3 regions of the Mesorhizobium sp. B2-2-4 genome follow, and region 1 is predicted to be linked to each of the others. Evidence: riboswitches for the same ligand, from Rfam matches in the RefSeq annotation. Region 1 holds a riboswitch; each other region holds the start of a gene.
The links. Region 1 has a riboswitch for cobalamin ahead of FJ959_RS17090 (DUF1636 family protein). Riboswitches for the same ligand answer to the same signal wherever they lie in the genome.
Positions count from the first base shown of each region.

Region 2: linked by a shared signal. The riboswitch ahead of bluB (5,6-dimethylbenzimidazole synthase) and the one ahead of FJ959_RS17090 (DUF1636 family protein) in region 1 are both predicted to bind cobalamin.
Region 3: linked by a shared signal. The riboswitch ahead of FJ959_RS18685 (ABC transporter ATP-binding protein) and the one ahead of FJ959_RS17090 (DUF1636 family protein) in region 1 are both predicted to bind cobalamin.

Region 1 covers NZ_VFWB01000006.1:217,152-219,410, forward strand. Annotated here, with positions in the region: gene cobW (cobalamin biosynthesis protein CobW) at 1-593, opposite strand, end outside; gene FJ959_RS17090 (DUF1636 family protein) at 596-1,042, opposite strand; cobalamin riboswitch at 1,080-1,284, opposite strand; gene FJ959_RS17095 (winged helix-turn-helix domain-containing protein) at 1,314-2,259, opposite strand, start outside.
Region 2 covers NZ_VFWB01000002.1:415,825-418,083, reverse strand. Annotated here, with positions in the region: gene FJ959_RS07105 (histone deacetylase family protein) at 1-538, opposite strand, end outside; cobalamin riboswitch at 660-840, shown strand; gene bluB (5,6-dimethylbenzimidazole synthase) at 889-1,641, shown strand; gene FJ959_RS07095 (TetR/AcrR family transcriptional regulator) at 1,685-2,259, opposite strand, start outside.
Region 3 covers NZ_VFWB01000007.1:19,253-21,511, reverse strand. Annotated here, with positions in the region: gene FJ959_RS18690 (ABC transporter substrate-binding protein) at 1-386, opposite strand, end outside; gene FJ959_RS18685 (ABC transporter ATP-binding protein) at 432-1,220, opposite strand; cobalamin riboswitch at 1,477-1,686, opposite strand; gene FJ959_RS18680 (LacI family DNA-binding transcriptional regulator) at 1,749-2,259, opposite strand, start outside.

The DNA.
Region 1 (2,259 bases):
GCGGCATCCATCAGGTCGCTCTTCGACAGGATGATGAGGTCGGCGCAGGCGATCTGGTCCTCGAACACCTCCTCGACGGGGTCGTCGTGGTCCAGTGTCTGGTCCTGCGCGCGTTGCGCCTGCAGGGCGTCCATGTCGTTGGCGACGCGCCCCTCGGCCAATGCCGGACCGTCGACCACGGCGATCACGCCGTCGACTGTCACCCGGCTCTTCACTGTCGGCCACTGGAAGGCCTGGACCAGCGGCTTGGGCAGAGCCAAGCCTGAGGTCTCGATCAGGATGTGGTCGACCTTCGGCGTCAGCGACAGGATCTGGTCGAGCGCCGGGACGAAATCGTCGGCGACGGTGCAGCAGATGCAGCCATTGGCCAGTTCGACGATGTTTTCCACCGGGCAGGTGTCGATGCCGCAGCCCTTGAGGATCTCGCCGTCGATTCCGATGTCGCCGAATTCGTTGACGATGATGGCGATCCGCTTGCCGCCCGCGTTTTCCAGGAGATGGCGGACCAGCGTGGTCTTGCCGGCACCCAGGAAGCCGGTGACCACGGTACAGGGGACGCGGGAGAGAGTGGCGGCGGAAACTGCGGCGGTCATGATCAGTCCTTCAGCATGTCGAGGGGAGGAATGCGGGCGACGAGGCCGCGCTTGAGGGAATCCGGGCGACCACGCCACGGAATGAGGCCGTTGGTCGAAGCGGCGAAGAGTTTCGCGCCGGTGACGAGATCGGCGCCGCTGGCGATGTTCAGGTCGCCGAAGACATAACTCCAGCAGCCGTCGCGAAGAATCGCGGCACTGAGACGGCGCTTGCAGTTGCCGAGGCATTCGACGGTGCGGACACGGACATTGTCGGCCGTTGCGGCTTGGCGCGTATCTTGAGCCAAAACTTCGCCGGCGCGGGGATGGGCATCGGAACCGGTCTCGTCGCGGCAGGAAGCGCAGATGATGACAGTGACGCCGGCCAAGGCGTCGCTATCGCCAGACAAGTCGCTATCGCCAGACAAAATGTCCGCTGTTTCAGCCGGGAAACTGCTGTCGCGTTCCAAATCGGGCTCCTTGCCCGGAAAACCCGCCGGGCGATCGGATTCTTATGTCTCAGACGGCAGGTCTCCTGGCTCGCGGGTCATCGCCTTCGTGCCGCCTTCCCGGGACCGTCCCAGTGGTTTTCGGCCTTGGCTCGTCGCTTACAGTTGCGGGGACAGCCGCGGATTTGAAATCGAGATTTCGCACCGCATTCCCTCTTGGCTCCTCCCTTTGCCGAGAGGAGACCGTCTGGAATGGATTTAGGCTCTTGCAGGCGGCGGTGTCAACGCGCGTCTACGACACGGCAATGTCGGCGAGCGGCTGCCCAAGGTCGCCGGCGGGCGTAACCTCGATCCGTTCGAGGCCGAGCCAGCCCTGCATCTGCGTCAATTCCTGGAAGAGTTGCGCGGCGGTTTCAGGCGGCGCGCCGGGCTCGGCATAGGCCGCGTGGACGCGTAGCACGCTGGCCGGCCGGTCGGCCTTGAGGTCGACGCGCGCCACGATCCTGTCGCCGAGCAGGAACGGCAGGACGTAATAGCCGTATTGCCGTTTTTCGGCAGGGGTGTAGATTTCTATGCGGTAGTGGAAATCGAACAGCCGCTCCGTGCGCGAGCGCTCGAAAACGACCGGATCGAACGGCGCCAGCAAGGCGCGGGCCTCGATTTTTCGTGGAATACGGGCCTCCTTATGGAGGTAAGCCGGTTTGTTCCAGCCCTCGACACGCACCGGCACCAGCTCGCCTGTTTCAACCAGCTCCTCCAGCCGGCCCTTCATGTCGGCCGGCGACAGGCGGAAATAGTCGCGCAGGTCGCTTGCTGTCGCGACGCCATGAGCGCGGGCGGATATCCGCAGCAATTCCCGATGCGCGTCCTCGGCAGACGGCACCGGCAGATCGAGGATCGCCCGCGGCAGTACGCGCTCGGGCAAATCATAGAAGCGTTCGAAGCCACGGCGGTGCGCGGTGGTGATGCGTCCTGCCCAGAACAGCCATTCGAAGGCATGCTTGGCGTGGCTCCAGCCCCACCAGCCGCCGGACCCTTTCTGGCCTTCGAGCGCGGAGGCGGCGATCGGGCCGCGCTCCGCGACCTCGCGGTAGATCTCTTCGATATAGGCGGCGTGCTCGCGGCCCCATTTGGCGAGACCCAGATACATTTCATCGCCACGCTCCGCGCGCTGCATGCGCCAACGCATCAGGGGATAGGTCTCGACCGGCAGGAAGGAAGCCTCGTGCGCCCAGTAT
Region 2 (2,259 bases), on a different contig from region 1:
GCACGGACGGATCGTCCCAGAAAATATCCTGCGTGCCGTTGCCGTGATGCACGTCCCAGTCGACGATGGCGACGCGTTCGATATCGTGTTTGCGCTGTGCATAACGTGCGGCGATGGCCGCCGTGTTGAACAGGCAGAAGCCCATCGCCGTCGCTTTCTCCGCATGATGGCCGGGCGGCCGGGCGGCGACGAAAACGTTGTCTGCCCTGCCGGCAAAGACGTCGTCGACGGCGGCGTTGGCGGCTCCGATCGCGGTGATCGCCGCCTGCCAGCTCTTCGGGCTGGCCGTTGTGTCGGCATCGATGCGGGCGATGCCCGTCTCGGGAATGGCGGCGCGTACCCGCTCGACGAAATCCTCGGGATGCGCGTAGAGAATGGTGGCCTCATCGCCTTGTGGCGCCTCGAGGCGGTCGAGCGCGGCAAAAGCCTCGTCGTCGAGCACGCGCTCAATGGCGCGCAAGCGGTCCGGCCGCTCCGGATGGCCGGGTGGCGTGATGTGCTCGAGGAAGATCGGATGGGTGTAGAGACGAGTGGCCATGCTCCCTATCTAGTGCCCTGGCGCGGCGATGGCCATGCGTTGCGGCCTGATGGTTGGGGAAAATCGCGCTTGCGTCCGTTCGCGTCGCCACGGGGATTGGCGGCGCAGGGCCTTCGTCGTAAAGTCCCGGCCACTGCCTGGTGCCCGCCGCGAGCGGGAGAATCGGGAACACGGTTTGATACCGTGGCGTGCCCAACGCTGTAAGGGGGACCGCGCCGGTAAATGCCACTGTCGATGACGGGAAGGCGCCGGATGCGGGTTGATCCCGAGCCAGAAGACCGGCCTGGCAGGCATCGTCATCCGCATGGTCAGGCGGACGGCAGTTGATTGCAATCGCAAGGGGACAAGCGATGCCGGACAATATGACCATCCCCGTGGGTGACGGATTCGACCAGATGGCGCGCGATGCGGTCTACCGCGCCATGTTCACGCGGCGCGATGTCCGCAGCCATTTTACATCAGAGGCCGTCGACGACGAGGTCTTGGCGCGGCTGCTGCTTGCCGCCCATCACGCGCCATCGGTCGGCTTCATGCAGCCATGGAATTTCATCGTCATTCGTGGCACCGAACGACGGGAACAGGTGCGCGACCTGTTCCTCGCGGCGCGCGAGCAGGAATTGCCGGCGATCGAGGAAGAGCGGCGGGCGCTCTACCGCAAGCTCAAGCTGGAAGGCATCTGCGAAAGCGCGCTCAATATCTGTATCACCTGCGACCGCCGACGCTCACAGGGTTCGCCGCTGGGACGCTGGCACAATCCCGAGATGGATCTCTACAGCACGGTCTGCGCGGTGCAGAATTTCTGGCTGGCGGCGCGCGCCGAAGGCGTCGGCGTCGGCTGGGTCAGCATTATCGAGGCGCAGGCGTTGAAAGGCCTTCTGTCGATTCCCGAGCATGTGACGCCGGTGGCCTATCTCTGTGTCGGCCGTGTCTCGGAGTTCGCGCCGAAACCGGACCTCGAAACACATGGCTGGGGGCGGCGGCGGCCGCTGCCCGAGCTGATCATGAGCGAGACGTTTTGCGGACAGGGCGAAGTTCCGCTCAAATCAACGATCGCACGCCTCAAGGCGGCAACATGCGAAAAGTCTGACAAACTCTTGATTTGATTGCCGATACGGCATGCCCAGAGCTGCCGGCGGCCTGCCGTCGTCAGGCGGCTCCGGCATCCTTCCTCAACAATCCTTCGAGCAGTTGCTTGAATGCCGCCACCACGGTCTTCGACGTCGCTTCCGGGTCGTTCGAATTGGCGATCCGCTGCGCCGCCTGGCTGCTCGCCCCGTTGATCAGCCGTGCCGCGGTCTCGGGGTCTACGCCCGGGACAACCACCCCGTCGCCCTGCAGCGTCGTCAGGTGATCGGTCATCGACGCGACGCAGGCATTGGCGTTCGGCCATTGCGCGGGATCCCCCAGCACGGCCGGACCGTCCCGAAACATGATGCGCTGGATTTCCGGCTCCAGCGCCATTTCGATGTAGCTCGTGCATTCGTCGACGAAGCTTTGCCAGCGGGTCGGTGCTTTCGCTGCAACCTCATTCACCCGTGCCGCCATCTCGGCGTCTATCTCGGCGATAACCGCCTGCAAAAGCCCCTTCTTGTCCCCGAAATGATGATAGAGCGCACCGCGCGTCAGCCCGGCCGATGCGGTGAAATCATCCATCGATGCCTCGGCATAACCAATCGTTCCGAACGCATGCCGGGCCGCGGCAATCAATTTGGCGCGCGTTT
Region 3 (2,259 bases), on a different contig from region 1:
TTGATGCCGTGTGGCGCCAGCGTATCGGGCGTCACCTCGCCGCCCGGCTTCATGCCGTAATACCAGCCGGCGAAGAAGAAGTCGGGCTCGACAGCGACCAGGTTTTCCAGCGTCGGATATTTGGGCGCCAGTTCGGGGATCGAGCTCTGTTCGGCCTTGAATTCGGGAGTGACCTTGTACCATCCAGTGATGCCGGTCAGGCCGACGATCGACGGCTGCAGCTTCAGTGCGAAGGCCATCTCGGCCATGTTGAGATCGTGAATGACGGCGCGCTTTGGAGGCGCGTCGAAGGTCAGCGGCTTGCCGCAGCTGTCGACCGTCACCGGAAAGGCGAAGGCCGTAGAGCCGAGCAGGGAGAAGGCAAGAGACACGGCAAGGCGTTTCACGGATGTTGCTCCTTGTTGAACAGGATCTGCCGGAAATGGCTTCGATCACGAAGATGGCGCGGCACGGTTCGGAACCTCGAACACCGTCAGCTCGCGGTCCTCCGTCGGGTGGCGCAACCTAAAGACCTCGATACCGAAGATCTCGCGGATCAGCTGCTGGGTGAGTGCTTCGCGTGGCGGCGCCAGCACATGCAACCGGCCATGGCTCATCACCGCGACCCTGGTGGCGAAAGGCGTCACCAGCGCCAGATCGTGCAGCACCGCGATCACGGTCATGCCGAGGCCTGCAACCAGTTCGAGCAACTCGCTGCGCGCCCGCGGGTCGAGATGGTTGGTCGGCTCGTCGAGGAACAGGATCTTCGGCTCCTGCGCGATGGCGCGGGCAAGCTGGGCGCGCTGGCGCTCGCCGCCCGACAGCGAGCCGATGGTGCGGCCAAGCAGCGGCAACAGCCCGGTCCGGCGCAGCGCCTCGACGACAATGTCGCGTTCCTCGCTCCTGTGCCTGTGGCCGGTATGCGGAACCCGGCCGAGCTCGACATAGTCGATCACCGCCAGCCGTGGATCCGGTTGATCGGTCTGGCCGACGACGGCGATGTGCAGCGCCCGCTCGGCGGTCGAAATCCTGTCCAGCAAGCGCCCGGTTAGCTTCACTTCGCCCGAACTCGGCCTCAGCATGCCCGATAGCATGCGCAGCAATGTCGTCTTGCCGGCGCCGTTGGGACCGATGATGGCGAGACGGTCGCCCGCCGCCACCGAAAGGCTGACCGGATACACCAGATGCAGGCCATCCGCCGCTGCGGCCAGGTCGCGGGCATCGAGAAGCGGCGCGGTCATGGGCAATTCCTTGCAGGGCCTGCCGGAATACGGGCCAGCGTCTTGCTTGCCAATCCTGCCGGACGCTGGCCTGAATTCACCTCGGTGGCGATATCGCGGCAAAGCGTGCACACGATGATGCGATGCATGGGAATGCAGTGAATGCGATCGATGGAGCCGTCCAACTTCCGTCACTTTCAAAAATGGCGACGGAAGGAAGCTGGCTTGAACCGGTCGACAAGACCGAACCCCGCGTCTCCTCCCGGCACACCCCGTCCGGTCAACCCATGCAGATGGCAGGTCTCCTGGCTCGCGGGTCGTTGCGCCATCCTGCCTTCCCAGCCTTGCCGGCCAGTGGCTTCTCGGATTTTGCTCGCCGCTTACAGTTGCGGGGGCAGCCATGGCTTCGACCCGAAAATCGGGCCTCACCATGTTCCCTTTTCACCCCTCGCCTTGCGGCGCGGGGACCATCACGAGTCGCAGCCTAGGATGCAGGCAGCGTCGAGGCAAGGTCGATGCATGTTCTGTTATAACGATACAAACGTGTGGTCAATCACTATCGCGCGCCACCAGTTCCAGCGGCCAGACCTCGCGAATGATCTCTGGCCCTTTCGCGCCGGCGAAAGCCGGGAGCGAGGCGAGCAGGATTTCGCCGAGCCGCCGCCCCATCGGGTCAAGGCTCGGACGAAAGCCGGTCAGCGCCGGCGAGAAATAACGGCAGAGCGGCGTGTCGACGATGACGATCACCGCGACATCCTGCCCGGGCTTGATCCCCATTTCGGCGAGCGCTTTGCAGCCGCCGAGCGCCATCGAGTCGTTGTTGAAGATAATCGCGGTCGGCGGATCCTTCGACCGCATGACTTGCGGTGTCACCGCGTAGCCACTGGCTTCGTTGATAAAACCGTCCACAATCAGGCCGGGATCGACTTCGATGCCGTGCCGCCGCAGCGCCTTGCAATAACCCTCCAGAAACAGATAACCGAAATTCAGGTCAAGCGACGGCCGGATGGCGGCGATGCGGCGGTGGCCACGCGCAACCAGCCGGTCGACCGCATCGGCG